Regions from separate parts of the Streptomyces sp. NPDC048565 genome, predicted to be linked through region 2. Evidence: riboswitches for the same ligand, from Rfam matches in the RefSeq annotation. Region 2 holds a riboswitch; each other region holds the start of a gene.

Region 1 (9,631 bases), on a different contig from region 2:
ACACGGAACGCGTCGCTGTCGACGCCCGGTACCAGACGCACCATGCGGCTCGCCGCCGCCGGTCCGAGCGCGGCGGCGATCGGCGCGCGCGTGGCCGCGCCGAGGTAGGTGACGGTGTCGGTTCTGTCCCCGATCCGGCGAAGGAGCGCGCGGGTGCCCGGTGTTCTGGCCCACCACACCTCATGTCCGTGCGTGGTGGCGACGATCCGGCGCGCCCCCGCCTCCCGGCGCAGCCGGTCCGCCATCAGCCCGAGCGGTGCGGCGGCCCCGAACCACACGCTGTCGCAGCGGTGGTGGCGGGCGAGCGCCACAGCCCGTGCGGCGACGCGCGCAGTCGGCAGCAGAGTCCCGGCCGGGTCTCGGATCACGGGGTAGGGCAGGGTCGCGTCGTGGCCGGCGGACCCCGGCTCGGCGGAGGTGTACACGACGACGGAGTCGGCGGGGAAGCGGCTGGTCATCGCGTGGACGAAGGTCTCGATGCCTCCCCGGCGCGGCGGGAAGTCGTTCGTGATGACAAGGGTGCGGGTCATCGGGAGACCTCCTTCGCCGCGGCCCTGCCGGGCGCCGTATGTGCCGCCCACACCGCGAGGACCAGCGGGTACACGAGGTAACCGAACCGGCTGGCGGGTATGAACCCGATGGCCACGAGCAGTCCGAGCGCGAGCCGCAGCGCGGCGGCGGACGCGGTCGCCGGAGGCCGCACGAACAGGGACACGACCATCGCGAGCGCGCCCGCCGCGAGCAGGACGAGCGCCACACCACGGCCACCGGGCAGATGCTCCGCGATGAGGTGGCCGGGGAAGGGACTCGCCGCTGCGGACACGGTGTCGGTCAGACCGAGAGGAAAGGCCACGGCATGGGTGGCAAAGGCCCCCGCGTCCCACAGGACGGCCGGCAGGACCAGCGCCACCGCTGCCCCCAGGGCCGTCGCACCGCACCGCAGCGCGGCCCGTGTGCCGAGGCGGAGAGGCTCCCCCTTCCTGCGGTTCAGGACCACCAGCAGGGCCAGGGCCACCGGGAGCGCCGGCCACGCCGTCCATTTGAGTGCCGCCGCGAGGCCGAGTACGAGCCCCGCGCGGCCCGTCTCACCACGGCCCGCGGCCGCCAGCCCCAGGCACATCAGACCGACCACGGGCAGGTCGACCCCGCCGACGGCGAGCGGCAGCGCGACGACGGGGCAGGCCGCGATGCACAGGAGCGGCAGCCGGCGTGCGGAGAGTGCCAGCGCGCCGAGGAACGCCGCGCCCGTCCACAGCCGGGGGTCGGTGAACGGGCTGCCGCCCGACAGGGCGTCAGGGATTCCGAAGACGGACATGCCCGGCAGGTACGGGTTGAAGTCCGCGCTCCCGACGGGACGAGGCAGATACGGGCTGCCGGTGGACAGCAGCAGAGAGGCGGAGCGCGAGATCACATCGACCTCCAACTGCGCCCGGCCCGCGATGAGAAGGACCAGCAGGGGCAACGCCACGGCTCCGGCCGCCGCCACCGCACGCGCCGTCGAATTACGGGCTCCGCCGCCCCTCGCGGACAGCAGCGCCGCCGCCGTGTATCCGACCGCCGCCGACGCGCCCCACACACGGTGCGGGGTGAGCGTGGAGAGGCACGCGAGCGCGAGGGCCGCGAGCGCGCAGACCGTCCACCACCACGCACCACCGACGGCGGTGCCCGTCTCCGCCCGGGTACGTTCCCTGACGGGACACACGGGCTCACTGAGAACCGCTGGTCTGCTCATGGAAGCGAGGCTAGAAAGCCCCAGGTCACAGCGCGTCACACCAGGATTGGGTCCTCTCCCTCAACCCGTGGCATGACACCGCTGCGGGATATCCACCCGCGCTCCGATGCGATCGCGGCCCCTCCTGCAGAAGAATCGCCCCCATGAACAGCACGACCCCCGACCCCGGGCCCACCCTGACCGGACGCGTGCGGTGGCGACTGCGCCGCTGGACGGCCGCGCCCGCGTATCCCCGGCTGACGGGCGGCGTCCTGACCGCGGTCGCCGTCGTGGAGCTGGTCCTCGTGCCGGGTGCGGTGAGCACGGCGCTCGGCGTGCTGGTGTGCACCCTGTCCCTGATGTGGCGCCGCGCCCACCCCGCCGTCGGCTTCCTGACCGTCGGTGCGGCGCTGCTCAGCTTCGCGACCGACGGCAACATGGCGTACGCGACGGTCGTCGGCACACTCATGGGCAGCTACACCCTGGGGCGCCACCGGGTGCAGCACCCCGCGCTGCTGGTGATCTGCGGGGCGCTCGCGTCGCTCACCGTGAATCTCGTGCACATCGACCGCTGGACGCGGGACGGGTCGCCGGGTCTGCCCGTGCTCCAGGGCAGCGACCGCTTCACCCTGGGGCTCTACGCGGAGACGCTGGTGCTGACCGTGGTGATACTGGGCGCGGTGAGCATGGGGGACGCGGTGCGTTCCCGGGAGGAGACCCGCCACGAGCGGGCGGCAGCGCAGTCCAGGCTCCTCATGATGGAGCGCCGCCAGGCGGCCGAGACGGAAAGGGCGACCATCGCCAGGGAGTTGCACGACATGATCGCCCACTCGGTGTCCATGATCGCGGTGCAGGCCGAGAGCGCCACGTATACGACGGCGGAGCTCCCAGAACCGGCCCGCGACGCCTTCCAGCAGATAGCCGGCACCGCCCGTTCCTCGATGGCGGAGCTGCGCCGGCTGCTCGGCGTGCTGCGGGCGGGCACCTCGGCGGCGGCGCTGCGGAGTCCGCAGCCGTCGCTGGCTGGTCTTGAGGATCTCGTGGAGCAGCACCGCGCGGTGGGAGGCTCCGCAGAGCTGCGTGTCATCGGCGAGCGGACGGAACTCCCCGCGTCCTGGGAGCTGTCGGCGTACCGGATCGTCCAGGAGGCGCTGACCAACGCGCGCCGTCACGCCCCCGGCGCGCACACCGTGGTGGAGATCGACTACCGGCCGGGCGTCCTGTCGGTCCGGGTCAGTGACGACGGTCCCGGGCCGTCGGAGACCGAGCCGGACGGCCGCAGCCACGGACTGGTGGGCATGGGCGAACGGGCCGCGCTGCTGGGCGGCAGACTCACGGCGGGGCGGGGCCCGGCAGGTGGCTTTCTCGTGGAGGCGGAACTCCCTTGGTGATCAGGGTGCTCGTCGCCGACGACCAGGCGGTCGTGCGGACCGGTTTCGTCGGACTGCTCAACACCCAGCCCGACATCGAGGTGGTGGCCGAGGCGGAGGACGGCGCCGAGGCCATCCGCAGAGCGGCCGAGCTCTCACCCGACCTGGTGCTGCTGGACATACGGATGCCCGGGGTCAACGGCATCGAGGCGGCGCGCGAGATCGTCGCGGCATCCGGCGGGGGCACCAGGGCGCTGATGCTGACGACGTTCGATCTCGACGAGTACGTCTACGACGCCCTCGCGGCCGGGGCCGGCGGGTTCCTCCTCAAGGACGCGACGTTCGCCGAACTGCTGCACGCCGTGCGGGTCGTGGCGGACGGCCGTGCGCTGCTGGCTCCCGAGGTGACGCAACGGCTGATCGCGGAGTTCGTGCGGCACCGGCCCGGGACGGGACCGCACCCCGGTGTGGAGGGGCTCACCGCCCGCGAGGCGGAGGTGCTCGTCCTTATCGCCCGCGGACTGTCGAACACCGATATCGCGGAACGTCTCGCCATCACGGATCACACGGTCAAGACCCACATCAACCGGCTCTTCGCGAAGATGGGGCTCCGGGACAGGGCGCAGGCGGTGATCCTGGCGTACGAGCTGGGCCTGGTGGTCGCGGGCCGGGAGAACCACCGGCGCTGAGGAGGTCGTCCGGCCGGGGCAGAACCGGCGATGCTGTCACAGCCGGGGCAGCGCCGACGGTGCTGTCACGGCCCCGGCGGTAGCGGCGGGACGGTCAGGGCAGGACCGTCAGGGCAGGACCGTCAGGGCAGGACCGTCAGGGCAGGACCGGCGGGAGGACCACCGTCTCGGCCGGGTCGAACGTCACACCGACGGCGGCCCCCTCCTCCGGGGTGTCCCGCAGACCGCACTCCGCCTCCAGGGGCGGCGCGTCGACCGGGTGCAGGATGACGGTGACATGGTGGCCGCGGAAGGTGCGTACGCCCACGGTGCAGCGCAGGCCGTCCTTCGGGCCGCCGATCCGGACGCCGCCCGGCCGCACCAGCAGCTCGCACGCGCCCTGGGGAGAGTCGTCGGGCACCGGCACCTTGCCCCAGACGGTGTCGGCGGCCGTGCCCGTCACCGTGGCGTCCACCAGGTTGTCGAAGCCGAGGAAGCGGGCGACGAACGCCGAAGCTGGCTGCTGCCAGACCTCCAGCGGGGTGCCGGCCTGGGCGATGCGGCCGTCCCGCATGACCACGACCCGGTCGGCGAGCGCGAAGGCCTCACCCTGGTCATGGGTGACGGCCAGCACCGTCGTACCCAGCCGGCCGAAGAGCGTGCGCAGTTCGACGACGAGCCGCTCGCGCAGGCTGCGGTCCAGCTGGCCCAGGGGTTCGTCCAGCATCAGCAGCTTGGGACGGGGTGCCAGGGCGCGGGCGAGCGCGACCCGCTGCTGTTCGCCGCCGGACAGGGCCGCGACGGCCCGCCGCTCCGCCCCCGGCAGACCGACCAGGTCCAGGAGTTCACCGGCCCTGCGGTCGCGCTCGGCGCGCGGGACGCCGTGCATCCGCAGTCCGAAGGCGACATTGGCGCCGACGTCCCGATGCGGGAACAGCTGGTGGTCCTGGAACATCAGGCCGAGCCCGCGCCGGTGCACGGGCAGGGACGCCTGGTCGGCGCCGTCCAGGAGCACCCGCCCGCCGTCCAGGGGCTGGAGCCCGGCCACGGCCCGCAGCAGCGTCGACTTACCGCTGCCGCTCGGCCCCAGCACACACACGATCTCGTGGTCCTCGACGTCCAGGTCCACCGCGTCCAGCGCGGTCCGCTTCCCGAACCTGACCGTCGCCGACTCCACTGCCAGCATCTCTAGAACTCCCCGGATCGGTCGGTGCGGATACGTTCGAGCACGAGCAGCGACACCGCGCAGACGAGCATCAGAATCGTGCTGAGGGCCATCGCCTGGCCGTAGTTGAGCTCACCGGAACGCCCCAGCAGCCTGGCGACGGCGACCGGCAGGGTGGGGTTGTCGGGGCGTGCGATGAACACGGTCGCGCCGAACTCACCGAGCGACACGGCGAAGGCGAATCCGGCGGCCACCAGCAGCGCCCGCCGCACCAGCGGGAGATCGACCTCCCGCCAGGCCCGCAGTGGCGAGGCCCCGAGCACCGTCGCGGCCTCGCGCAGCCGTTCGTCGACCGCGCGCAGGACGGGAAGCATGGTCCGTACGACGAAGGGGACGCCCACCAGTGCCTGTGCGAGCGGCACGAGGATCCATGACGTACGCAGGTCGAGCGGAGGCTTGTCCAGCGTGATGAGGAAGCCGAAGCCGACGGTGACCGCCGACACCCCGAGCGGCAGCATCAGCAGGGCGTCGAAGCCCCTCACCAGCCTGCCGGCCCGCCGGGTCAGCGCGGCGGCCGCGAGGCCCCCGATCACCAGGGCGATGAGGGTCGCGACCAGCGCGTAGCGCAGGGAGTTGCCGATGGCGTCGAGCGGCGGGACCAGGAAGGTGGAACCGTTGGCACCTGCGGACCGCAGCGCGCGGTAGAAGTCGAGTCCGTAGCCGCCCGGGGTGTCCAGCGAGCGTTCCACCAGCACACCGAGCGGCAGCAGGATGAGGAGCAGCACGCTCAGCAGTACGCCGCCGAGCAGCGCCCGCTGGCCGGCTCCGCGGGGCGGCCGTGCGGTCTGCGCCGGGTCGACGAGCTTCAGGGCCGTCTCCCGTCGCCGTACGGTCCAGGCGTGGACGGCGAGGATCCCGCCGACCGCCGCGAACTGCACCAGCGTCAGCACGGCGGCCGTCGGCAGATCGAGCAGCTGGGCGGTCTGCCGGTAGATCTCCACCTCCAGCGTGGAGTAGGCCGGGCCGCCGAGGATCTGGACGACACCGAAGGAGGTGAAGGTGAAGAGGAAGACCATGAGCCCCGCCGCGGCGACGGCCGGCGCCAGCGCGGGCAGCGTCACTCGCCGCCAGGCGGCGATGCGGCCGGCCCCGAGCATCCGGGCGGCTTCCTCCTGGCGGGGGTCGAGCTGGGACCAGAGGCCGCCGACGGTCCGTACGACGACCGCGTAGTTGAAGAACACATGGGCGAGCAGGATCGCCCACACGCTCGTGTCGAGCCTGACCCCCCAGAGCTCGTCGAGGAACCCGCCGCGTCCCAGCAGCGCCAGGAACGCCGTACCCACGACGACGGTCGGCAGGACGAACGGCACGGTCACGACGGCCCGCAGCAGCTGTTTGCCGGGGAATTCGAAGCGGGCGAACACATAGGCGCCGGGCAGTGCGATCAACAGGGTGAGCGCGGTCGAGGCGAGGGCCTGCCAGGTGGTGAACCAGAGGACGCCGAGGATGTCGGACCGGCCCAGCACCGCGCCGATCCGGCCGAACTGCCAGTCTCCGTCGGCCTTCAGCCCCCGGCCGATGATCGAGACGACCGGGTAGGCGAAGAACAGGCCGAAGAACGCGACGGGCACGGCCATGAGGCCGAGCCGCACCGCGTTCCCGCGTGCGTTCCCGCGCCCCGCGTTTCCCCGGCGAGCGGGCCGCGCGGCTACTTCACGACGAGCGAGGACCACGACTGGACCCACTGCTCACGGTTCTTGGCGATCTTCTCGGGGGCCACGGTCGCCGGCTTGTCGATGGTCGCTCCGTACTCCGTGAAGAGCTTCGGCAGCTTCGCGTCCTTCACCACCGGGTTCACGAACATGTTCAGCGGCATGTCCTCCTGGAAACGCTTGCTGATCAGGAAGTCCAGCAGCGCCTTTCCACCCGCCTCGTTCTTCGCGCCGTCCAGCAGGCCGGCGAACTCGATCTGGCGGAAGCAGGTGCCGGTGGCGACGCCGGTCGGGGCCTCGGTCGGCTTCGGATCGGCGTACTCCACCTCGACGGGCGGGCTGGAGGCGTAGGAGACGACGAGCGGCCGGTCGGCCTTGGCCTTCCTGCCGCCCGCGGAACCGGAGAACTCCTCGTTGTAGGCCTGCTCCCAGCCGTCGACGACCTTGACGCCGTTGCTCTTCAGCTTCTTCCAGTAGTCCTGGTAGCCGCTCTCGCCCTGGGTGGCGACCGTGCCGAGGAGGAAGGCGAGTCCGGGCGACGACGTCGCGGCGTTCTCGGTGACCAGGAGGTTCTTGTACGCGGGCTTCAGCAGGTCGTCGAAGGTCTTCGGCGGGTCGAGCTTCTTGTCGTCGAAGTACTTCTTGTCGTAGTTGACGCAGATGTCGCCGGTGTCGACGGGCGTGACCCGGTGCTTGTCCGCGTCGAGCCGGGTGTCGGCGTCGACCCGGTCAAGACCCTTCGCCTCGTACGGCGTGAACAGGTCGTTGTCCAGGGCGCGGGAGAGCAGGGTGTTGTCGGCGCCGAAGAACACATCGCCGCGCGGGGATCCCTTGGTCAGGATCTCCTGGTTGAGCGCCGCTCCGGCGTCCCCGCTCTTGAGCACCTTGACCGTGTAACCGGTCTCCTTCGTGAACGCCTTCAGGACGGCGTCCGAGGCGTTGAACGAGTCATGGCTGACAAGCGTGACAGTCTTGGAGCCGGCCCCCGTGTTGCCGGAAGCCTTGTCGTCGGAGCCGCCGCAGCCCGCGAGTGTGCTGACGCCGAGAGCGGCGGCGAGCGCCGTCGCCGCGTACTTCGTCGTGGTGTTCATGATGATTTCCTCCTGGAGGTGACCAGGAAGAGACGCGGCCCCGCCCGCTCGGTGAGCGGGCAGGGCGCAACAGCTTGAGTAAGGTCCGAACTTCCTACCCGGAATGACCCGGGCGAGGTTCAGAGGGTCTGCGGCCGACCTGTACTCGGTGCCGCACTCTCAGCGCTGTGGCGCTCCCCTGTCGGAATATGAAGTTGATTTCCGGGCCAGGCTACACCGGCCGGATCACGCCGGACCGGCCGGATCACGTACGCCCGGACCGCCTCAGCGCTCGGACGCCGCCAGCTGCCCGCAGGCCCCGTCGATCTCCTGGCCGCGGGTGTCCCGGACGGTGACCGGCACACCATGGGCGGCGATGGCCTCCACGAACGCCTTCTCGTCCTCGGGCCGCGAAGCGGTCCACTTGGAGCCGGGGGTCGGGTTCAGCGGGATGAGGTTGACGTGTACCCGCTTGCCCTTGAGCAGCCGGCCGAGCCGGTCGCCCCGCCAGGCCTGGTCGTTGATGTCGCGGATCAGCGCGTACTCGATGGAGATACGGCGACCGGACTTCTCCGAGTACTCCCACGCGGCGTCCAGGACCTCGCGGACCTTCCAGCGGGTGTTCACGGGAACGAGGGTGTCGCGCAGCTCGTCGTCCGGGGCGTGCAGCGAGACCGCGAGACGGCACTTGAAGCCCTCGTCGGCGAAGCGCAGCATCGCCGGCACCAGACCCACCGTGGACACCGTGATCCCGCGCTGCGAGAGCCCCAGGCCGTCCGGCTCGGGGTCCGTCAGCCGGCGGATGGCCCCGACCACGCGCTTGTAGTTGGCCAGCGGCTCGCCCATGCCCATGAAGACGATGTTGGACAGCCGCGCGGGCCCGCCAGGCACCTCACCGTCGCGCAGGGCACGCATGCCGTCCACGATCTGGTGCACGATCTCGGCGGTCGACAGGTTGCGGTCGAGTCCCGCCTGCCCGGTCGCGCAGAACGGGCAGTTCATCCCGCAGCCCGCCTGGGACGAGATGCACATGGTCACCCGGTCCGGATACCGCATGAGGACGGACTCGACGAGCGTGCCGTCGTGCAGCTTCCACAGCGTCTTACGGGTGGTGTCGTCGTCGCAGCTGATGTGGCGCATCACCGACATCAGGTCGGGGAACATCGCCTCGGCGAGCTTGTCCCGCGACGCGGCCGGAATGTTGGTCCACTCCGCCGGGTCGTGGGCGTACCGCGTGAAGTAGTGCTGTGACAGCTGCTTGGCACGGAAGGGCTTCTCGCCGGTCGCGGCGACTGCTTCCTTGCGCTCGTCGGGTGTGAGGTCGGCGAGGTGCCGCGGCGGCCGCTTGGCTCCACGGGGCGCGACAAACTGGAGTTCTCCGGGCTTAGGCATGGTTCTTCCAGTGTCGCAGACGTACGAGCAAGCCCGACCGGGCACCTCAGCGGCTACCCCGCGGGCGTGATCAGCCGGATCCGACGAACAGCACGAGCAGCAGCCATACGACCGGGGCGCTCGGCAGGAGCGAGTCGAGCCGGTCCATGATGCCGCCGTGGCCGGGCAGCAGCGTGCCCATGTCCTTGATCCCGAGGTCCCGCTTGATCATGGACTCGCCGAGGTCCCCCAGCGTGGCGCTGGCGGCGACGGCGAGGCCCATCAGCAGACCCTGCCACCAGCTCCCGTCGTCGATCAGGAACTCCATGCACAGGGCGCCGGCGACCATCGCGAAGGCGACCGCGCCGATCAGGCCCTCGCGGGTCTTCCCGGGGCTGATGCGGGGTGCCAGCTTGTGCGTCCCGAAGCGCCAGCCGACGGCGTAGGCGCCTGTGTCGCTGACCACGGTCAGCAGGAGGAAGGTCAGCACACGCCAGGCACCGTCGTCGGCGGTGAGCATCATCGCGACGAACGTGGCCAGGAACGGGACGTAGAACACGGCGA
Region 2 (9,631 bases):
TACGCCGCCACCGAGCCCCCCATCACCACGCTCTCGTTGAAGCCCCGCAGAATCGGCACTGCCGTCATCCAGCTCCTCATCGACGCCATCGAAGGAGTCGAACACGACGGTCCGCTGGAGCAGGTGATACCGACGGAACTCATCGTCCGGACGTCCTCGCAACGGCGCCCGCCGCGCACCACGGTCAGCCCTCCGCGATCACCAGCCGGGGACTGATCGGGATATTCCGGACCAAACGGTCGATGAACCGGGTGCTCGCACGGATTCAACACCCCTGGTGCGTCACACAGCACGATCCGCATTCCTATGATGGGCGCACGACACCGCGGACCACCTCTACCAGGCAGGGACCGTCAGGTGTACGGAGGCGCGACGGTGGTGGAGGGGTCGATGACTCAGGGGGCCGGTCAGGAACCCGTGGTGCGGACAGCGACGTTGCGTGACTTCCGCGTACCGCCGTATGCGCAGGCGCCGGTGCCCGCGCCCTCGCCGCACCCCGGAAATGCCGTGGTGGGCGACGAACCGCCGGAGGGGTACACCCCCACCGAGCGCGATCTGCCCGTGATCAACCGGGGGGACACCGTCCAGGTGGAGGCCGTGCCGCAGCCCCGGCCTCCCGCCGAATCCGGACGCGGTCCGCTGTACGTCGTCGGCGACGTCCACGGCTATCTGGACGAGCTCATGGCCGCCCTGCACGAGCAGAGGCTCATCGACGCCGACGGCCGGTGGGCCGCGGGCAGCGCCAGGCTCTGGTTCCTCGGCGACTTCACCGACCGCGGCCCCGACGGCATCGGCGTCATCGACCTCGTCATGCGTCTCTCCGCGGAGGCCGCCGCCGCCGGTGGGTACTGCAAGGCGCTCATGGGCAACCACGAGCTGCTGCTGCTCGGGGCCAAGAGGTTCGGCGACACCCCCGTGAACTCCGGCGCGGGAACCGCGACCTTCCAGGCCGCCTGGCTGCTCAACGGCGGCCAGAAGACGGACATGGAGCGTCTCCAGGACGTCCACCTCCAGTGGATGGCCCGGCTGGACGCGGTGGTCGAGGAGGACGGGCATCTGCTGATGCACTCCGACGCGACCACCTACCTCGACTACGGCTCCACCATCGAGGACGTCAACGACACGGTGCACGCCATTCTCACGCGCAACGACGCCGACGAGTGCTGGGACCTCTTCCGCAAACTCACCAAGCGGTTCGCCTTCCGTGACGAGGGCGGCACAGAGGCCGTCCGCGAACTGATGTCGACGTACGGCGGGCAGCGCGTCGTCCACGGCCACAGCCCCATTCCGTACCTGCTCGGCGAGGTCGGTTCGGAGGAGGGCGAGGAGGTGCCACGGCCTGTGGTGGACGGTCCGCACGTCTACGCGGACGGGCTCGCCATCGCGATGGACGGCGGCGTGACCATGGCCGGAAAGCTATTGGTCGCCCAACTTCCCCTGCATGACTGACGGTCGCCGGGGAAGACGCATCTCGACCCGACACCGTCAGCCGCTGGGCCTATTTCCGGAAACACCCTGTCACCTCGTGCCGTAGGCGCTCTACCATCGGCGTATCAGTCGCAGGCTCTCCTCCGTTTCCGCCCGATCGCCCGGCCCGCACGGTCGATCAGGCCCTACGGAGCATCGGGGGATGCACATGAATAGCGCTCCGCACCTGCTGGCCGAGGACCGCCCCGAGTACGAGCGGATCCTTGCCGACGCGCTGCGTCATGCTCAGATACGACCGGATCCGGACGAAGTCGGCGACCGTCTCAACACGGAACAGCTGCGGACGATGGCCCTCAACGCCACGCCCCTGATCACCGCGGCGGCCGCCACCGAGTACGACCACTACGTGAAGATCCGCGGCGAGGTGCGCGGGACGGGAGACCTGGACACCCATGGCTCCTTCCTGGAGCCCCCCACGGACGAAGCCGGACCCAGCGGCGCCGGCACCCTCGCGGTGATCGCCGTGCTGGCACCCCTGCTCGCGGCTACGGCCGCGTTGATATTCCTGCTGATCGGCTACCCGCTCAAGGCACTCAGCCCCGCCCCGGCCTTCGCCACGACCATGGTCGCCGCCGGATGGTTCTTCGCCGCGGTCGCCGCCGCCGCCATCCTCGTCGCCGCGGTGGGCCTCCTCGTCACCGCCCTGCGCAACGGCGCCACCGCGCTGCCGGCCGTGGACGAGGAGGAGGAACTTCCGGAGGACGTGGCGCGCGCCCGGGAGGCCTGGCGCCACGCCCTGCTGGAGCGCGGCGTCCTGCCCTTCCTCCGGGACGCGCTGGCCGATCCGACGGCAGGACCCGCATCGCGGACGCCGCACCGTTCGCCCGAACGCATCCCGAAGGTGGGCTACAGCAGGCCGGACTTCTCCGGGCCCGAGGGAGGCCCCTCCGCAGGCCCGCGCCCCACCTTCACCAGTCCCGACTTCACGAGCCCGGACTTCGGCGGCCCTGAGCACCGGCCGGAGTGATCCGGGCCGGCAGGCAGACCAGCGCGCCCAGGACGAAGCCGTACACGGCGACCGGTCCGTGACCGTTGGACTGGTCGATCCACATCGCGAGACCCAGCACGGGCAGCCCGAGGGCGAGCAGCTCCTCCTTCACGACCGCCCCGCTCCAAGGCTCGCTGCGGCCCCCGCTTCGCCGGTACCGCGGCCCTGACCGAACTGAGCCCCGAGGCGCGCCGGCAGGAGCGCGTCGAGGCGCAGCTCGTCACGCTGCGCCACGGCTCCGGTGGCGCGGGCCTCGCAGCGCTCCCGGAGACCGGCCTCTGACGTGTCGCGGCCTACAGCTCCGCGAGATTGCCGGCCAGGTCGTCGAGCCCCAACGAACCCTGGGAGAGCGCCTTCATGTGCCAGGCCTTGAGGTCGAAGGCGGCGCCCTGGCGGCGCTTCGCGGCCTCGCGGCCCTGGAGCCAGACGCGTTCGCCGAGCTTGTAGCCGATGGCCTGTCCCGGCCAGCCGAGGTAGCGGTCGATCTCCGATGCGCGGCGGGCGGCCGGGCTGCCGTTGTAGGCGGCCATGAACTTTGCGGCGAGCGACGCGGTCCAGCGCTCGCCGGGGTGGAAGCCCGAGTCGGCGGGGATGGTGAGTTCGAGGTGCATTCCGATGTCGATGATCACCCGTATCGTTCGCAGCATCTGCCCGTCCAGGAAGCCGAGACGGCGCGCGGGTTCGGAGTAGAAGCCCAGGTCGTCCATGAAGCGCTCGGCATACAGCGCCCAGCCCTCGACGTTGGCGCTGACCATGCCCTCGGTGACCTGGTAGCGGCTGAGCCGGCCGGCGACCGCGGCCCACTGGGCCAGCTGGAGATGATGCCCAGGGACGCCCTCGTGATACCAGATGCTGACGAGCTGCCAGGTCGGGAAGCTCTCCTGGCCGAGGGTGGGCAGGTAGGTGCGTCCCGGACGGCTGAAGTCGAGGCTCGGGCCCTGGTAGTAAGGCCCGGAGGCGCTGCCCGAGGGCGCGATCCGGGACTCGACCTCGCGGATCGGCCCCGAGAGGTCGAAGTGCCTTCCGTCGACGGCGCTGATCGCCTCGTCCATCAGTTGCTGCAACCAGTCGCGGATGGCTTCCTCGCCCTTGACCGCGTGGCCCTGCTCGTCCAGGTGGTGCATGGCGTCGAGGAGCGTGGCGCCGGGCAGGACCCGCTCGGCCTCGACGCGCATCTCGGCGAGCGTCCGGTGGAACTCGTCCCAGGCCCAGGCGTAGGCCTCGTCCAGATCGAGCTCGGCCCCCGTGTTGTGACGTGCGGCGTGCAGATAACGCTCCCGGCCGACGGCGTCCGGGGTGTCCGCCGCCGCGGGGGCGTAGGTGTCGCGCAGCCAGTCACGGAACTCGGAGACCGCGGCGGTGGCCCGGAGCGCTGCGGCGTCGAGCTCGGGGCGCATCCGGTCGGTGCCGCCCGCGACGAAGCCGGCGAACCAGCCCGCACCGCCGCCCCCTTGCTGCCGGCCGGCCTGCTCGGCCTCCCCGGTCCAGTCGGTGAGCTGGCCGATGATCCCGGCGGCCTGCCGGGGCGCGGCGAGCAGACCGCGGGAGATCCCCTCGGCGAGGGTCGCGCGGTATCCGTCCAGCGCGCCGGGGAGGTTGCGCAGCCGCCCGGCGACCGCCGCCCAGTCCTCGTCGGTGTCGGTGGGCATGAGGGTGAAGATCGTCCGTAGCTGATCGACGTGCGCGCCCACGGTGCGCAGCTGCCGGAAGTTCTCGCCGGTGTCGTGCATCGCGAGCTCGGCGGTGAGGCGTTCACGCAGCAGCCGGGCGCAGGCCTGTTCGGCGGGGTCATCCGGTACAGGGGCGACGTCGAGTGCGGCGAGACTGCGGCGGGATACATCGGCGAGCGCCTCGAAGCCGTCCGGTGAGAGGTCCGGCTGCCGGTCGTCGCCCCGGTCGAGGCCCAGCCAGGCGGACGTCATCGGATTGTGCGCGGCCACCTGATCGAGGTGGCTGTCGGCGATGCTGCGCGGTGTGACCGATTCGATTGGCATGGGGACATCCTGACGCGCCGCCGGTCCCGGCGCCGGGCTCTCGGACAACCGGCTGTCCGGAACCCAGGACCGGGCCACAGGCGTGGACGGCGCTGTTCCCGAGGGCTGCTCCGGAGGGGCTTCCGTCCGGAACAGCCCTGAACGGCTCCTGTGCCGGCCGGTGTCAGTCGGCCAGCGGGAGGTACACCCGGTTGCCCCGGGCGGCGAACTCCTGCGACTTCTCCGCCATGCCTGCCAGCGCCTCCGCGTCGAACTCGGTGTCGACGATCGTGGGCCCGCCGCCGTGCTCCCGCCGGATGTCGTGGGAGATCTTCATCGAGCAGAACTTGGGGCCGCACATCGAGCAGAAGTGTGCCGTCTTCGCCGGCTCGGCCGGCAGCGTCTCGTCATGGAACTCCCGCGCGGTGTCGGGGTCGAGCGCCAGGTTGAACTGGTCCTCCCAGCGGAACTCGAACCGCGCGTCCGACAGCGCGTCGTCCCACTCCTGCGCCCCGGGGTGCCCCTTGGCGAGGTCCGCGGCATGGGCGGCGATCTTGTACGTGATGACACCGGTCTTCACGTCGTCGCGGTTGGGCAGTCCCAGGTGCTCCTTGGGCGTGACGTAGCAGAGCATCGCCGTCCCCCACCAGGCGATCATCGCCGCGCCGATGCCCGAGGTGATGTGGTCGTACGCGGGCGCGACGTCCGTGGTGAGCGGCCCCAGGGTGTAGAACGGGGCCTCCTCGCAGATCTCCTGCTGAAGGTCGATGTTCTCCTTGATCTTGTGCATCGGGACATGCCCCGGGCCCTCGATCATCGTCTGCACGCCGAACCGCTTGGCGACGGTGTTGAGTTCACCGAGCGTCCGGAGCTCGGCGAACTGCGCCTCGTCGTTGGCATCGGCGATGGAGCCGGGGCGCAGCCCGTCACCGAGCGAGTACGTCACGTCGTAGGCCGCGAGAATCTCGCAGAGCTCCTCGAAGTGCTCGTACAGGAACGACTCCTGGTGGTGGGCCAGGCACCACGCCGCCATGATGGATCCGCCGCGCGAGACGATTCCGGTCTTGCGGCGGGCCGTCAGCGGGACGTACGGCAGCCGGACACCGGCGTGCACCGTCATGTAGTCGACGCCCTGCTCGGCCTGCTCGACGACGGTGTCCTTGTAGATCTCCCAGGTCAGCTCCTCGGCCCGGCCGTCGACCTTCTCGAGCGCCTGGTAGAGGGGGACCGTACCGATCGGCACGGGGGAGTTGCGCAGGACCCACTCGCGGGTGGTGTGGATGTTGCGGCCGGTGGAGAGGTCCATGACCGTGTCGGCGCCCCACTTGGTGGCCCAGGTCATCTTGTCCACCTCCTCCTCGATGGAGGAGGTGACCGCGGAGTTGCCGATGTTGGCGTTGACCTTCACCAGGAAACGCTTGCCGATGATCATCGGCTCGATCTCCGGGTGGTTGACGTTGGCGGGCAGGACGGCCCGGCCCGCCGCGATCTCCTCGCGCACGACCTCGGGTTCGACGTTCTCCCGGATCGCCACGTACTCCATCTCCGGGGTGATCTCCCCCCGGCGGGCGTACGCGAGCTGGGTGACGGGACCGCCGTCGCGGCTGCGGCGTGGCTGCCGCGGGCGCCCGGGGAAGACCGCGTCGAGATTGCGCAGGCCGCCCCTCGGGGAGGTGTGCTTGAGCCCGTCGTCCTCGGGGCGCACGGGACGGCCCGCGTACTCCGCGGTGTCCCCGCGGGCGGTGATCCAGTGCTCCCGCAGCGGGGCGAGCCCCCGGCGCACGTCGGTGCCGGTGGTGGGGTCGGTGTACGGCCCGGACGTGTCGTACAGGGTCACGTCCTTGCCGTTGGTGAGGTGCACCTGGCGGACCGGCACCCGGAGATCCGGGCGTGAGCCCTGGATGTATCCCTTGTGCCAGCCGATGGACTTCCCGGCCTCGTCGTTCTGCGCGTTCCGCTTCGAGGCAGGCGTGCGTGCGTCCGCTGTGGTCATGAGACCTACTCCCTACGCCGGCATTACCCGGTAACAGGTTCGGCGGTCGGCGCAGCGTGTCCCGTATGAATATACGGAGGTCAGCGCCCTCTCAGCCCGGTGCTCCGAGCTCCCGCGTGTACAAATGCGCCTCCACGCTAACCCCCGTCCTGGCGCGCTGGCCAGAGGGCCTCCCCTGTTCTTGGGATGATCGCCGGGTGACGTCCCCTCCGAGCGCCCCCGAACCCGACGGCCCCGCAGCAGGCAGCACCCAGAGTCATGCGCATGGCCACACCCACAGCCACGGCCCCGCAGCGCCGGTGTCCAAGCACCTTCGCAAGGTCATCGCGGCTGTGCTGATCCCCTTCGCCGCCGCGGTCGTCGTCGGCCTCGTAGCCTTCTGGCCCGGTGGTGCACCCGCCCATGAACGCACGGGTGTCGGCTTCGACCGGCAGACACAGGACGGGCGGGTCACGAAGGTCGTGTCGGTCAACTGCGCGGACGTCAACGCCGCGCAGGTGCCGGCGACCGGCGACACCTCCACTGCGGCCGGACAGGAAGCGGTCAACGAGCAGACCGGGAAGTGCAAGAAGGCCACGGTCGAGGTGACCAGCGGTAAGGACAAGGGCCGTACGTTCGTCGAGGTCGTCCAGCCCGACGCCCCGCGGCAACTGCGCGAGGGCCAGGGGGTGGTCGTGGCGTACGCCCCCGACGCGCCCCGGGACCTGCAGTATTCGGTGACCGACGTGGACCGCGCGTTCCCGATGGCGCTGCTCGCCGGGATCTTCGCCCTCGCGGTGATCGTGGTGGGCAGGCTGCGCGGACTCATGGCACTGATCGCGCTCGCCGTGTCCTTCGCCGTACTGACCCTGTTCATCCTGCCGGCGATTCTGCAGGGGTCCAACCCCCTGGTCGTCGCGGTGATCGGGGCGAGCGCCATCATGCTGATCGCCCTCTACACCTGTCACGGACTGACGGCCCGTACCTCCGTGGCCGTCGTCGGCACGCTCATCTCGCTGCTGCTGATCGGGCTGCTGGGCTCGCTCTTCATCGGCTGGGCCGTCCTGTCCGGGAACACGGACGACAACACCGGTCTGATCCATGGGCTCTACCCGGACATCGACATGAGCGGTCTGCTGCTCGCCGGCGTGATCATCGGCTCGCTCGGTGTGCTCGACGATGTGACCGTGACCCAGACGTCGGCGGTCTGGGAGCTGCACCAGGCCGATCCGACCATGGGCGCGCGCCGCCTCTACCGGGCGGGTATCCGGATCGGGCGCGACCACATCGCCTCGGTCGTCAACACACTCGTGCTCGCCTACGCCGGCGCGGCTCTTCCGCTGCTGCTGCTGTTCTCGATCGCGCAGAGCAGTGTGGGCACCGTGGCCAACAGCGAGCTGGTCGCCGAGGAGATCGTCCGCACGCTGGTCGGATCGATCGGGCTGGTCGCCTCCGTACCGGTCACGACGGCACTCGCGGCTCTGGTGGTCTCCGCGGACCGCACGGGGCTCGGCGCGGGAGCCGAAGCTCCTGCACCCGCGCGGACCGGGAGGGGACGGCGCCGCAAGGCGTGAGCCGGACCTTCCTGTTCAGCCGGCGTTCTGCTCCTTGGCGAGGATACGACCCAGCGCCTCTTCCAGATTGCCGTCGAAGTCACCCAGCGTGTGCTCCTGCCCCAGCGGCACCAGCTTGTCCGTACGGTCGAGAAATGCCACAAGCGGTGCCGTGCCGGCCCTGAAGAGCGCACGGTCCGCACCGACCTGAAGGCGGATGTGTACATCCGACAGCCCTTCGGGCTCGGTCGGGCCGATGTGCACATCGCCGTCACCGCTGGGGCTGTTGAGACCGTCGAGCAGTAGCTCGCGGCCGAATGCCCAGGTGACGGGGGCGTCACCCGGCAGGTGGAAGGTCATCCGGATCGCGTACGGATCGCTGACCTCGTACCGGAGCTCCACCGGAATACGGAAGGAGAGTTCCTCGGAGACGAGGAAGCTCATCATGACCTCTGCTTGAACCGACTCGCGCATCGTTCAACCCCGCAGTAGATGAAACTGGCCAGGAATGATCCCCCATGGCCCTATTGACGCCATCGTGGTGCACGCGATAGCAGATCACAAGGAGTGATTTTTCAGATACTGATAGAGAACACGAACGAGCGCAAGAGAGTCGTCACTTCGCAGCGTAGTTGTTCGACTGCGGGGCGCAACCGTTCTTCCTGGTGCAGGGGGAGAGAAACAGCCATGGCAGCGACGGCGGAACCGACAGTGATCGGAATGGCCGCGCAGACCGTCCCCATGGCGTACTCCTGCCGTTCGATGACAGGTTCCGTACGCTTTATCGTCCTCAGCCGGTTCAGCAGCGCCTGACGGTCCCTCACGGAGTAACGGGTCAGCGGCCGGACGGGGTGCCGGTCCAGATGATCCTCACGCGCACGCTCGTCCAACTGCCCGAGGAGGCACTGACCGAGGGCGTGGGCATGGCCCGTCTCACGGAACGAGGCCCATTCGTGCACCGCGGAGACGGCCGGAGTCTCGGCGACCGCGATCATCTCGATCTCGCCGTCCTTGTAGAGGGCGCAGTACACGGGGGCGCCGATGACGTCGGCCCAGTGCGCGAGCGACTCGACGATCACGCCGGGACGCGGCGTCGCGGGACCTCCGCCCAGGCGCTCGGCCGCCGCTCCGAACAGGAAGACGCCATTCTCCCTGCGGAGATACCCCTCATGGGTCAGGGTCCGCAGCAGGTGGTAGGCGGTGGGGAGAGGAAGCCCCGCCTCCCGGGCGAGCTGCTTGGCCGGCGCCCCGTCCCGATGGGTGCCCACAGCCTCCATAAGTCTCAACGCCCGCTGAACCGAACCGATCAACGTCGGGACAGCGGTACTCGATGCCGTGGTCACAGGTCACCCCCAGGCATGGTGACGGGCTTTCAGCCCTCCCGCGGGGGCCGCCCCCACGGGCCCGCCGCGAGCCTGGGGTCCGGAGACCGGACGGTCGCACAAACCACTGGGCAGGGTGGTGAAGGACCGTCGTTTCCCAGCTGGCGGCAGCGGTACGCCACTGTATCCGCACGGTCAGTCACGAGTGAGGTTTCGACCATGACTTAGCTCAGCTGGGCTAATCGCCGAATCCCCGGTCCCTGCCGGCCGCTCCTACCAGCCGCGCCCTGACGAGGACATGAACTTCCGCACGACGAAGACCAGAGCGCCCACCA
Region 3 (9,631 bases), on a different contig from region 2:
CATCGGAGTCAGCGTCGCCGAGGACTTCGGTGTCGCGGGGATCATCGTCTTCGCGGTCTTCCACCCGGTGGCGGCGGCCGTCATCGCCGGGGTCCTGCTCCTGCTCGGCCTGGCGACCGTGCTCTTCCTGGCGTCCCGGATCCGCCGGTTCCTTCGGCGCAGGGCACGGGGCCGCGTTGTCAGTGGCACCCCTTAGGGTCACTGACATGGCACGAATTGCGGTGATCGGCGCCGGGACCGGCGCGATGGCGGCGGCTGCCCGGCTCTCCGTGGCAGGCCACCGGGTGACGGTGTACGAGCGGTCGAAGACCCACGGCGGCTCGCTCGGCCGGCATGCGCGTGACGGCTTCGTCTTCGACACCGGCCCCGGGCTGCTGCATCTTCCCGCGGTCTACCGCGACCTGTTCGTGAAGACGGGCAAGGAGAGCCTGGAGCAGTGCGTCACGCTCACCCAGGTCGACCCGGCGAGCCGCCATCTCTTCGCGGACGGCACAGCGGTCTCCCTGCCCAACGCCTCGCGGGCCGGGGTCGTCGGCGCGCTCGACAGGGCGCTCGGCGAGGGAGCCGGGGCCCGCTGGGGGGACTTCCTGGACCGGGCGGGGACCGCCTGGGACAGGTCCCGCAGGCCGCTGCTGGAGGAGCCGCTACCCGATGACCCGATGACGCTGGCCCGTGATCCCTATCCCGCGGTGCGCCGGCGCAGGCTGCTGCGCGCCGCCCGGCAGGCGGGGACGGTGGCCGAGGTGGGCGCCTGGGAGCTGACGGACCCCCGCCTCGCGGCCCTGCTCGACGGCTACGCCTTGTCGTACGGCCTCGACCCGCGCCGCGCCCCGGCCGCCGCGGCCCTCCTGCCGTACATGGAGGAGACGTTCGGCACCTGGTACGTCGCGGGGGGCATGCGCGCGCTGGCCGACGCGGTGTACGAGCGGTGCCTGGCCCGTGGGGTGGAGTTCGTCTTCGGCGCCGAGGCGGTCCGGGTGTCCGAGAAGGACGGACGGGCTGCCGGGATCGAGCTGGCGGACGGCAGGAGCGTGGACGCCGGACATGTGGTCCTGGGCGCGCGGCCGTTGCCCGGACTCCTCCCGGTCCCGCAGGAGCCGCCTGCCGGGGCGCCCGAGGCTCCGGTGCCGGGCCGCTTCATGGTCCTGCTGTCGCTGCGCGGCGCCCGGGAGGCCGGCGCCTTCCACCGGACCGTGGTGCACGCCGCGGACCCGGCCGCCGAGCAGGACGCGGTGTTCGGCGGCCGGACCGCGCAGCGGCCCACGGTGACGGTGCTGCGTCCCGACGACCCGGCGACCCGCCCCGACGAGGAGCACGAGGCGGTGACCCTGACGGTGACGGTGGCGCCGCACGGTCCGGTCGACTGGACGGACGCGGCCCTGCGCGAGCGGTTCGCAGACGCGGTGATCGGCCGGGCCGCCGAGGCCGTTCCCGGCCTCCGCGAGCGGATACTCCACGCCGAGGTGCGCACACCCGCCGAGACCGAGGCAGACCTCGGGGCCCAGGGCGGCTCGGTGCCCGCCCCGGCCCTTGCCGGGGCGGGGGGCGGATATCTGCGCCCCGGCAACCGCACCGCGCTGCCGGGTCTGTATCTGGCGGGCGGCTGGTCCCACCCCGGCGGCGGGCCGGCCCACGCCGGGATGTCGGGTGCCCTGGTCGCGGGGCTCGTGGTGGAGGGTGACGGCTTCCGCGGCTCCCGGTGAGCGAGGAGTGCCAGAGCCTGCCGTCGACAGGTCAGTAGCGGTACGGGTCGTTCTGGCCGGTGTCGTAGCCGTTGCCGTACGGGGCGGGCCGGCCGGGTGCCTCCGGCGGCAGCGGGGCGTACGGATCGCTTTCGCGCTGCTGCGGGACCCACACCCCGCCCGGCGGGGTGTCGGTGTACTGCCCGCCGTACGGATCGGTGGGCTGCTGCCCGGTGCCGTAGGAGGGGTCGTTCAAGGGGTCGAAGCCGGCGCCGTAGCTGTCGTACGCGGCGTACTGCCCGGTGCCCATGTCGGTGCCCGCCCCCGTCCCGGCCCCTGCCCCGCTGTACGGGTCGGAGTACGCGGCGTAGCCCGTCTGGTCCGTGCCGTAGCCGTACTGGCCGGCGTAGGCGCCCTGTTCCTGGTGCGGGTCCTGACCCGGGTAGCCGCCGCCCTGGCCCGCGTAGGGGTCCTGGGCGGACGGCTGGCCGTAGCCGTTGTACGGGTCGTAGCCGGCGTACTGGGGCTGCTGCCCGTCGTACTGGGCCTGCCCGTCGTCCCGGCCGGCCGGTGCGGGGTCGCTGTAGACGCCGTACTGCCCGGTGTCGTCGGGCAGCGGCTCCGGCTCGTAGACCGCCGAGGGGCCGGCCGACGGCCCGTGCTCTTCCTGTGGCCCGTCCTGCGCGTATCCCTCGTACTCCAGGCCGGAGACCTCGAGTACGGGCTCCTGGCTGCTCGCGGCGGCTGCCCCGCCCGACCCGCGCCGACGGCGGCTCTCGCCCGGGCTGCCGCCTATGGCCCATCCCGTCGAGAAGCCGCGCCGGAAGGAGAGCGTCACATACGTCTGGCCCGTCGCGAAGGCGATCGCCCCGAGGGCGATCACCGGCACGGAGGGGATCAGTACGCCGAGGACCACGACGAGGAAGCCGACGAAGGCCAGCAGACGCCAGCGCAGACGCGCCTTGTACTGCAGCAGCACCTCGCCCAGCAGCCACAACGCCACTATGCCGAATGCGATGTAGAGGACCGTCCAGCCCACGCCCGCCCCCTCCTACGGCCACCGCCCCGGTTGGTGGCGGGTACGGCCGGTCACGACTGCTTGTGCAGTCCGAGATTCTCGTAGATCTCGAGTGTCGCCGTCGAGTTGTTGAGCGTGATGAAGTGCAGCCCCGGGACACCCTCGGAGAGCAGTTTCGCGCAGAACTCCGTGGCGAACTCGATGCCAATGGAGCGTACAGCGGCCGGGTCGTCCTTCGCGGCGAGGATGCGTTCTTTCAGCGAGGAAGGCAGGGACGCGTTGCTGAGCTGTGCGAATCTTTCCAGCTGTTTGACGCTGGTGAGCGGCATCACCTCGGGAATGACCGGGGTGTCGCAACCCGCAGCGACCACACGGTCACGCATCTGCAGATAACTTTCCGGGTGGAAGAACATCTGGGTGATCGCATAGTCGGCACCGGCGCGGCACTTGTCCACGAAATGCCCGATGTCGGAGTCCCAGCCGGTGGACCGCGGATGCATTTCGGGAAAAGCCGCGACGCCGACGCAGAAATCACCGGCTTCCTTGATCAGCCGGACCAGGTCCGCCGCGTACCGCACGCCCTGCGGGTGTTCGATCCACTCGCCCATCGGGTCGCCGGGCGGGTCACCGCGCACCGCGAGGATGTTGCGGATGCCGGCGTCCGCGTACTGCCCGACCATGTTGCGCAGCTCGGCCACGGAGTGGTCGACGGCGGTGAGGTGCGCGACCGGGGTCAGCGTGGAGTCGGCGGCGATCTGCTGGGTCGCCCGGACCGTCCCGGCGCGGGTCGAGCCGCCTGCCCCGTAGGTCACGGAGACAAAACTCGGCCCCACCGCCTCGACCCGGCGCAGGGCGTTCCAGAGATTCCGCTCGCCCTTCTCGGTCTTGGGCGCCCAGAACTCGAACGAGAACGACGTCTCGCCGGACGCGAGCAGCTCACGCACGGTCCGTGCGTGATCTGTCCTGGTGGAAGGTGTACCTAGGGCCATACTGGGAGGTTAACCAGGGCCCGGCGGTACCCCAACCACAGGGACCGAATTGACCGGAATGCGATGGGTCGTGTCCACCCCTCGGACACCTCTGCGATGCCCCGGGTCAGGCGGCGCGCGCCCGGATGCGCCGCGCGAGCGAGGCGGCCGCCTCGGCCGGATCCTGCGCCTCGGTGATCGCCCGCACGACGACGACGCGACGTGCCCCGGCGTCCAGCACCTCGTCGAGATTCCCGGCGTCGATCCCGCCGATGGCGAACCAGGGCCGGGTCGTGCCGAGCGAGGCGGCGTAGCGCACGAGGCCGAGGCCCGGGGCGTGCCTGCCGGGCTTGGTGGGGGTCGGCCAGCAGGGGCCCGTGCAGAAGTAGTCGACGCCCTGCTGGGCCACGGCCGCGTCGACCTCGGCCTCGGCGTGGGTCGAGCGGCCGATCACCACGTCCTCGCCGATGACGGCGCGGGCCGCGGGCACCGGCAGATCGCCCTGCCCGAGGTGCAGCACGTCGGAGCCGATGGCATGGGCCACATCGGCGCGGTCGTTCACGGCGAGGAGCGCTCCGTGGCGCTTGCAGGCGTCGGCGAACACCGCGAGGTGTTCGAGCTCATCGGCCGCCTCCATGCCCTTGTCCCGCAGCTGCACGATGTCCACACCGCCGGACAGCACGGCGTCGAGGAACTCCGGGAGGTCCCCCTGCCGCTCGCGGGCGTCGGTGCACAGATAGAGCCGGGCGTCGGAGAGCCGGTCACGGAGCGTGGACATGATGAAATCCCCCGTCGGTGCGTCGTTGGATCGTTCGGTGCGTCGTTGGATCGGTTGGATCACTGGTACGGCGACGAGTCGACGAATCGCCCGTACGCGAATCGCCCGTACGTCGACGGATGGCCGTCCCGGAAGCCCCGTGACAGCGGGGTGCGGGCCGTGTGTGTCACGGCCCGCACCCCGTCTCACGGTTGTCCGGTCAGACGGCGAGCGCCTGGGCCCGGCGCTTCACCTCCGTACCGCGATTCTCACTCAGGGCCTGCGCGGGGGTGCCGGGCAGGCTCGGGTCGGGGGTGAAGAGCCAGTCCAGCATCTCTTCGTCGTTGTAGCCGTCGTCCCTCAGGAGCGTCAGGGTCCCTGCGAGACCCTTGACCACCTTGTCGCCGTCGATGAAGGCGGCAGGCACCTGGAGCGTCCGGTTCTCACCACGTCGCACGGCGATCAGCTGGCCTTCCTTGACCAGCTGCCGTACACGCGTCACCTCGACATCGAGCATTTCCGCGATGTCGGGAAGGTGGAGCCAGGCGGGGACGAGAGCATCGATCTTTGCGTCAATCTCGGTCACAGGGACAAGCGTGCCATCCCGGACCGACAGTCGGTAGCCAGGCCGGGCGTACGAGGCCGTGTCCAAGGGCCCCTCAGGCGTCCTTCACCGTGGATTTCAGCGGTACGGAGGAGTCCGCGGCCCTCGCCGGATCGATCCGCGCCCCCGCTTCGACGAGCTTGCGCCCCTGTGCCAGGTCACGGGGCCTGCTGACGGCCAGTACGGCGACGAGCGCCCCTTGCCGCAGCCAGAGCGCCGTCCAGGACGGCTCGGCCGGGTCGCCCCGCCACAGCAGCGTGTCGGCTCCGGCGTGATGGCCGGCGTACTGCACGAAGCGGCCGAACTGCTCGGACCAGAAGTAGGGCACCGGGTCGTACGTGCCCGCCTCACCGCCCGCGAGGGCCGCGGCGACCGCCCTGGGCCCCTGGAGGGCGTTGTCCCAGTGATGGACCAGCAGCCGCTCCCCGTAGCGGGCGGACGGGAAGGAGGCGCAGTCGCCCACCGCGTGGACATCCGGCAGCGAGGTGCGCAGCGAGCCGTCCGCGATGACCGAGCCGTCCGGGCCGAGCTCGATGCCCGAGCCCGCGAGCCACCCCGTGGCGGGCCGGGCGCCGATGCCGACGACCACCGCCCCTGCGGGGATCACCCGGCCGTCCGCCAGGTGGACGGCGCCCTGTCCGACGCGGGCGACCCGGGCACCGGTGAGGAGACCGGCTCCGCTCTCGGCGTACCAGCGGGCCATCGGAGCGGCGACCTCGGCGGGCAGCGTGCCCGCGAGGGGGCGGTCCGCGGCCTCCACGACGGTGACCGCGCAGCCGGCGGCGCGGGCCGCCGTGGCGAACTCGGCGCCGATCCAGCCCGCTCCGACGACGACCATGTCGTGCTGCTGTTCGAGGACGGGCCGCAGCCGCGCGGCGTCGTCGAGGGTGCGCAGCAGATGGACACCGGGCACGCCGTCGGAACCGGGCAGTGCGACGGGTTCAGCTCCGGTGGCGATGACCAGCGCGTCGTAGGCGACGGGCCCTTCCAGGGTGTCCACCTCGTGCTCACCGGCGCGCAGGCCCGTCACATGGAGCCCCAGGCGCAGGGTGATGTCCAGTGCCTCGAAGTCGATGTCGAAGGCGGAGTGCTCCGCCTTGCCGAGCAGGACCGCCTTGGAGAGCGGCGGCCTGTCGTACGGCTGGTGCGGTTCGGCACCGAGCACGGTGACCTGGCCCGTGAAGCCCTGTTCACGCAGGGCCACGGCCGTCTGCACACCGGCCATGCCGGCGCCCACGATCACGACTGCGCGCGCCGGCTGTCCCGGCGCCGGTTCCGGTGTCTGCTCGCTCACCCGTCCACCCTAATGACCGGGTTCCCGGGCCCGTATCCGGCTGTCGGGGGCGGGGTCTAGGCTGGCCACCGTAAGAGACTCGCGGGAGTCCGGACGCACCGGGCTGAGAGGGAGGCTGACCGGCCTCCGACCGTACGAACCTGATCCGGGTCATGCCGGCGAAGGGAGGGGCTGGACGCCCATGCGTATCTCCACGAACAGCTCCGACGTCCTGGTCGTCGGGGGCGGCATCATCGGTCTGGTGACCGCCTGGCGGTCCGCCCAGCAGGGCCTGAGCACCACGCTGGCCGATCCGGACCCGGGCGGCGGCGCCGCCCGGGTCGCGGCGGGGATGCTCGCAGCCGTCACCGAACTCCACTACGGCGAGCAGACGCTGCTCGGCCTCAACGTGGCCTCCGCAGCGCGCTATCCGGCGTTCGTCGCCGAGCTGGAGGAGGCGAGCGGGCAGGAGACCGGCTTCCGTGCCTGCGGCACCCTGTCCGTCGCACTGGACTCCGACGACCGGGCGCATCTGCGGGAGCTGCACGTGCTGCAGCAGCGCTCGGGGCTCGAGTCCGAGTGGCTGAGCGGCCGTGAGTGCCGCCGGCTCGAGCCGATGCTCGCCCCCGGGGTTCGCGGCGGGCTGCGGGTCGACGGCGACCACCAGGTGGACCCCAGGCGGCTGGCTTCGGCCCTGCTGACCGCGTGCGAGCGGGCGGGGGTGGGCTTCCGCCGCGCCTGGGTCCAGCGGCTCTCCGTCACGGACGGCAGGGCGACGGGCGTCGTCCTGGCGGACGGTGCGCGGCTCGCCGCAGGCCAGGTGGTACTCGCGGGCGGCAGCCTCAGCGGCCGGCTCGAAGGGCTGCCCGAATCGGTCGTGCCGCCCGTACGTCCGGTCAAGGGGCAGGTGCTGCGGCTGACCGTGCCGCCCGCGTACGCCCCCTTCCTGAGCAGGACGGTGCGGGCCGTCGTACGCGGCAGCCATGTCTATCTGGTCCCGCGTGCCAACGGCGAGCTGGTGGTCGGTGCGACCACCGAGGAGCTGGGCTGGGACACCACGGTCACCGCCGGCGGGGTGTACGAGCTACTGCGGGACGCCCATGAGCTGGTGCCCGGCATCACCGAGCTGCCGCTGACCGAGACCCGGGCCGGTCTGCGCCCCGCCTCGCCCGACAACGCGCCGCTGCTGGGCCCCACCGCCCTGCCCGGCCTGCATCTCGCCACCGGGCACCACCGCAACGGGGTGCTGCTGACCCCCGTCACGGGCGATGTGATGGCCCAGGTGCTGACCACGGGCGAGCTGCCCGAGCTCGGCCGCCCCTTCTCGCCGCGCCGCTTCACGGCGGCTGCCCGGCCCCGTTCCCCCGAAGACACCGCCCCCGCGTCGCAGGAGCAGCCCGTATGACACAGCCCGTGCCCGCCGCCGGTCCCGCCGCCGTCCCCGGCCCCGCCTCCGCCGCCGCCTCCGTCTCCGTCTCCGTCTCCGTCTCCGTCAACGGAGAACACCGCACCGTCCCCGTAGGCACCGCGCTGGACACCTTGATCGCGGCGCTGACCACCGCGCCTGCCGGGGTCGCCGCCGCGGTCAACGAGGCCGTCGTCCCGCGCGGCCAGTGGTCCGCCACCACGCTCGCCGACGGCGACCGCGTCGAGGTCCTCACCGCCGTCCAGGGAGGCTGACCATGTCCGACGATCTCTTCACCCTGGGGCCCACCGCGTTCTCGTCGCGGCTGATCATGGGGACGGGCGGCGCGCCCAGCCTCGATGTGCTGGAACGCTCCCTGATCGCCTCGGGCACCGAGCTGACCACCGTGGCGATGCGCCGGCTCGACCCGACCGTGCAGGGCTCCGTGCTCTCCGTCCTGGAACGCCTCTCCATCCAGATCCTGCCGAACACGGCGGGCTGTTTCACGGCGGGCGAGGCCGTGCTCACCGCCCGGCTGGCCAGGGAGGCGCTGGGCACCGACTGGATCAAGCTGGAGGTCGTGGCCGACGAGCGGACCCTGCTGCCCGACACCGTCGAGCTGCTGGACGCCGCCGAGATCCTGGTCGACGACGGCTTCACGGTCCTGCCGTACACCAATGACGACCCGGTCCTGGCCCGCAAGCTCCAGGACGTGGGGTGCGCGGCGATCATGCCGCTGGGCTCTCCCATCGGTTCCGGGCTCGGCATCCGCAATCCGCACAACTTCCAGCTGATCGTCGAGCAGGCCGGGGTCCCGGTGATCCTGGACGCCGGAGCGGGCACCGCATCGGACGCGGCGCTGGCGATGGAGCTGGGCTGCGCCGCTGTGATGCTCGCCTCGGCGGTGACCCGGGCGCAGGAGCCCGAGCTGATGGCGGCGGCGATGCGGCACGCGGTGGACGGCGGACGCCTGGCGTACCGGGCGGGACGCATCCCGCGCCGTCATTTCGCCGAGGCGTCCTCGCCCGTGGCGGGCCGCGCGGTGCTGGATCCGGAGCGCCCGGCGTTCTGAGGTCCGGGCGCCTGCGGCTCCCTCCCGTCACAACATGCGCATGTCCCTGTCACGGCTCGGCACCGGATCCGTCCGGAACACCTGGCCCATCCCGTGGTGTCCGTGGCAGCTCGTAGACTCGCACTGTGGACACGACCCTCCAGGACCCCCTTGTCGGGCAGCTGCTCGACGGCCGCTACCGCATCGACGCACGCATCGCCGTCGGTGGCATGGCCACGGTCTACCGGGCCATGGACACCCGGCTCGACCGGGTGCTCGCCCTCAAGGTGATGCACCCGGCGCTGGCGACCGACGCGGCGTTCGTCGAGCGCTTCATCCGCGAGGCCAAGTCCGTCGCCCGGCTCGCCCACCCCAATGTGGTGGCCGTCTTCGACCAGGGCGCCCAGGGTGCGTACGTCTACCTGGCGATGGAGTACGTCGCCGGGTGCACCCTGCGCGATGTTCTGCGCGAGCGCGGGGCGCTGCAGCCCCGGGCCGCGCTGGACATCCTCGAACCGGTGCTGGCGGCTCTCGGCGCCGCGCACCGCGCGGGCTTCGTCCACCGCGACATGAAGCCGGAGAACGTCCTGATCGGGGACGACGGCCGGGTGAAGGTCGCCGACTTCGGGCTCGTGCGGGCGGTGGGCACCTCCACGGACACCACCGGCTCGCTGCTCGGCACGGTCTCGTATCTCGCTCCGGAGCAGATCGAGCAGGGCACGGCCGACACCAGGTCCGATGTGTACGCCTGCGGTGTCGTGCTCTACGAGATGCTGACCGGCGGCAAGCCCCACAGCGGGGACACCGCCGCCCAGGTCATCTACCAGCATCTGAACGAGGACGTCCCGGCGCCTTCCCGTGCCGTTCCCGGCC

Evidence for each region. A riboswitch is a leader RNA that binds a small molecule or an ion and turns the genes downstream of it on or off. The one in region 2 is predicted to bind thiamine pyrophosphate.
Region 1: another riboswitch for thiamine pyrophosphate. It lies ahead of AB0C75_RS16760 (thiamine ABC transporter substrate-binding protein); the one in region 2 lies ahead of thiC (phosphomethylpyrimidine synthase ThiC).
Region 3: another riboswitch for thiamine pyrophosphate. It lies ahead of thiO (glycine oxidase ThiO); the one in region 2 lies ahead of thiC (phosphomethylpyrimidine synthase ThiC).

What each region holds. Positions count from the first base shown of each region.
Region 1 covers NZ_JBEZIH010000012.1:90,462-100,092, reverse strand. Annotated here, with positions in the region: gene AB0C75_RS16790 (glycosyltransferase family 4 protein) at 1-530, opposite strand, end outside; gene AB0C75_RS16785 (glycosyltransferase 87 family protein) at 527-1,732, opposite strand; gene AB0C75_RS16780 (sensor histidine kinase) at 1,876-3,102, shown strand; gene AB0C75_RS16775 (response regulator transcription factor) at 3,096-3,770, shown strand; gene AB0C75_RS16770 (ABC transporter ATP-binding protein) at 3,907-4,935, opposite strand; gene AB0C75_RS16765 (iron ABC transporter permease) at 4,938-6,551, opposite strand; gene AB0C75_RS16760 (thiamine ABC transporter substrate-binding protein) at 6,623-7,717, opposite strand; TPP riboswitch at 7,791-7,907, opposite strand; gene rlmN (23S rRNA (adenine(2503)-C(2))-methyltransferase RlmN) at 7,982-9,088, opposite strand; gene AB0C75_RS16750 (phosphatidate cytidylyltransferase) at 9,159-9,631, opposite strand, start outside.
Region 2 covers NZ_JBEZIH010000002.1:134,521-144,151, reverse strand. Annotated here, with positions in the region: gene AB0C75_RS02810 (LacI family DNA-binding transcriptional regulator) at 1-216, shown strand, start outside; gene AB0C75_RS02805 (metallophosphoesterase) at 391-1,449, shown strand; gene AB0C75_RS02800 (hypothetical protein) at 1,631-2,455, shown strand; gene AB0C75_RS02795 (hypothetical protein) at 2,412-2,588, opposite strand; gene AB0C75_RS02790 (DUF885 domain-containing protein) at 2,770-4,470, opposite strand; gene thiC (phosphomethylpyrimidine synthase ThiC) at 4,634-6,442, opposite strand; TPP riboswitch at 6,435-6,568, opposite strand; gene AB0C75_RS02780 (YibE/F family protein) at 6,640-7,995, shown strand; gene AB0C75_RS02775 (SsgA family sporulation/cell division regulator) at 8,011-8,448, opposite strand; gene AB0C75_RS02770 (helix-turn-helix domain-containing protein) at 8,550-9,317, opposite strand; gene AB0C75_RS02765 (DUF5326 family protein) at 9,570-9,631, opposite strand, start outside.
Region 3 covers NZ_JBEZIH010000003.1:63,182-72,812, reverse strand. Annotated here, with positions in the region: gene AB0C75_RS04725 (DUF4126 domain-containing protein) at 1-196, shown strand, start outside; gene AB0C75_RS04720 (NAD(P)/FAD-dependent oxidoreductase) at 207-1,703, shown strand; gene AB0C75_RS04715 (hypothetical protein) at 1,735-2,721, opposite strand; gene metF (methylenetetrahydrofolate reductase [NAD(P)H]) at 2,772-3,689, opposite strand; gene thiE (thiamine phosphate synthase) at 3,796-4,446, opposite strand; gene AB0C75_RS04700 (Rv2175c family DNA-binding protein) at 4,646-5,011, opposite strand; gene AB0C75_RS04695 (FAD-dependent oxidoreductase) at 5,085-6,323, opposite strand; TPP riboswitch at 6,395-6,507, shown strand; gene thiO (glycine oxidase ThiO) at 6,505-7,707, shown strand; gene thiS (sulfur carrier protein ThiS) at 7,704-7,982, shown strand; gene AB0C75_RS04680 (thiazole synthase) at 7,985-8,779, shown strand; gene pknB (Stk1 family PASTA domain-containing Ser/Thr kinase) at 8,905-9,631, shown strand, end outside.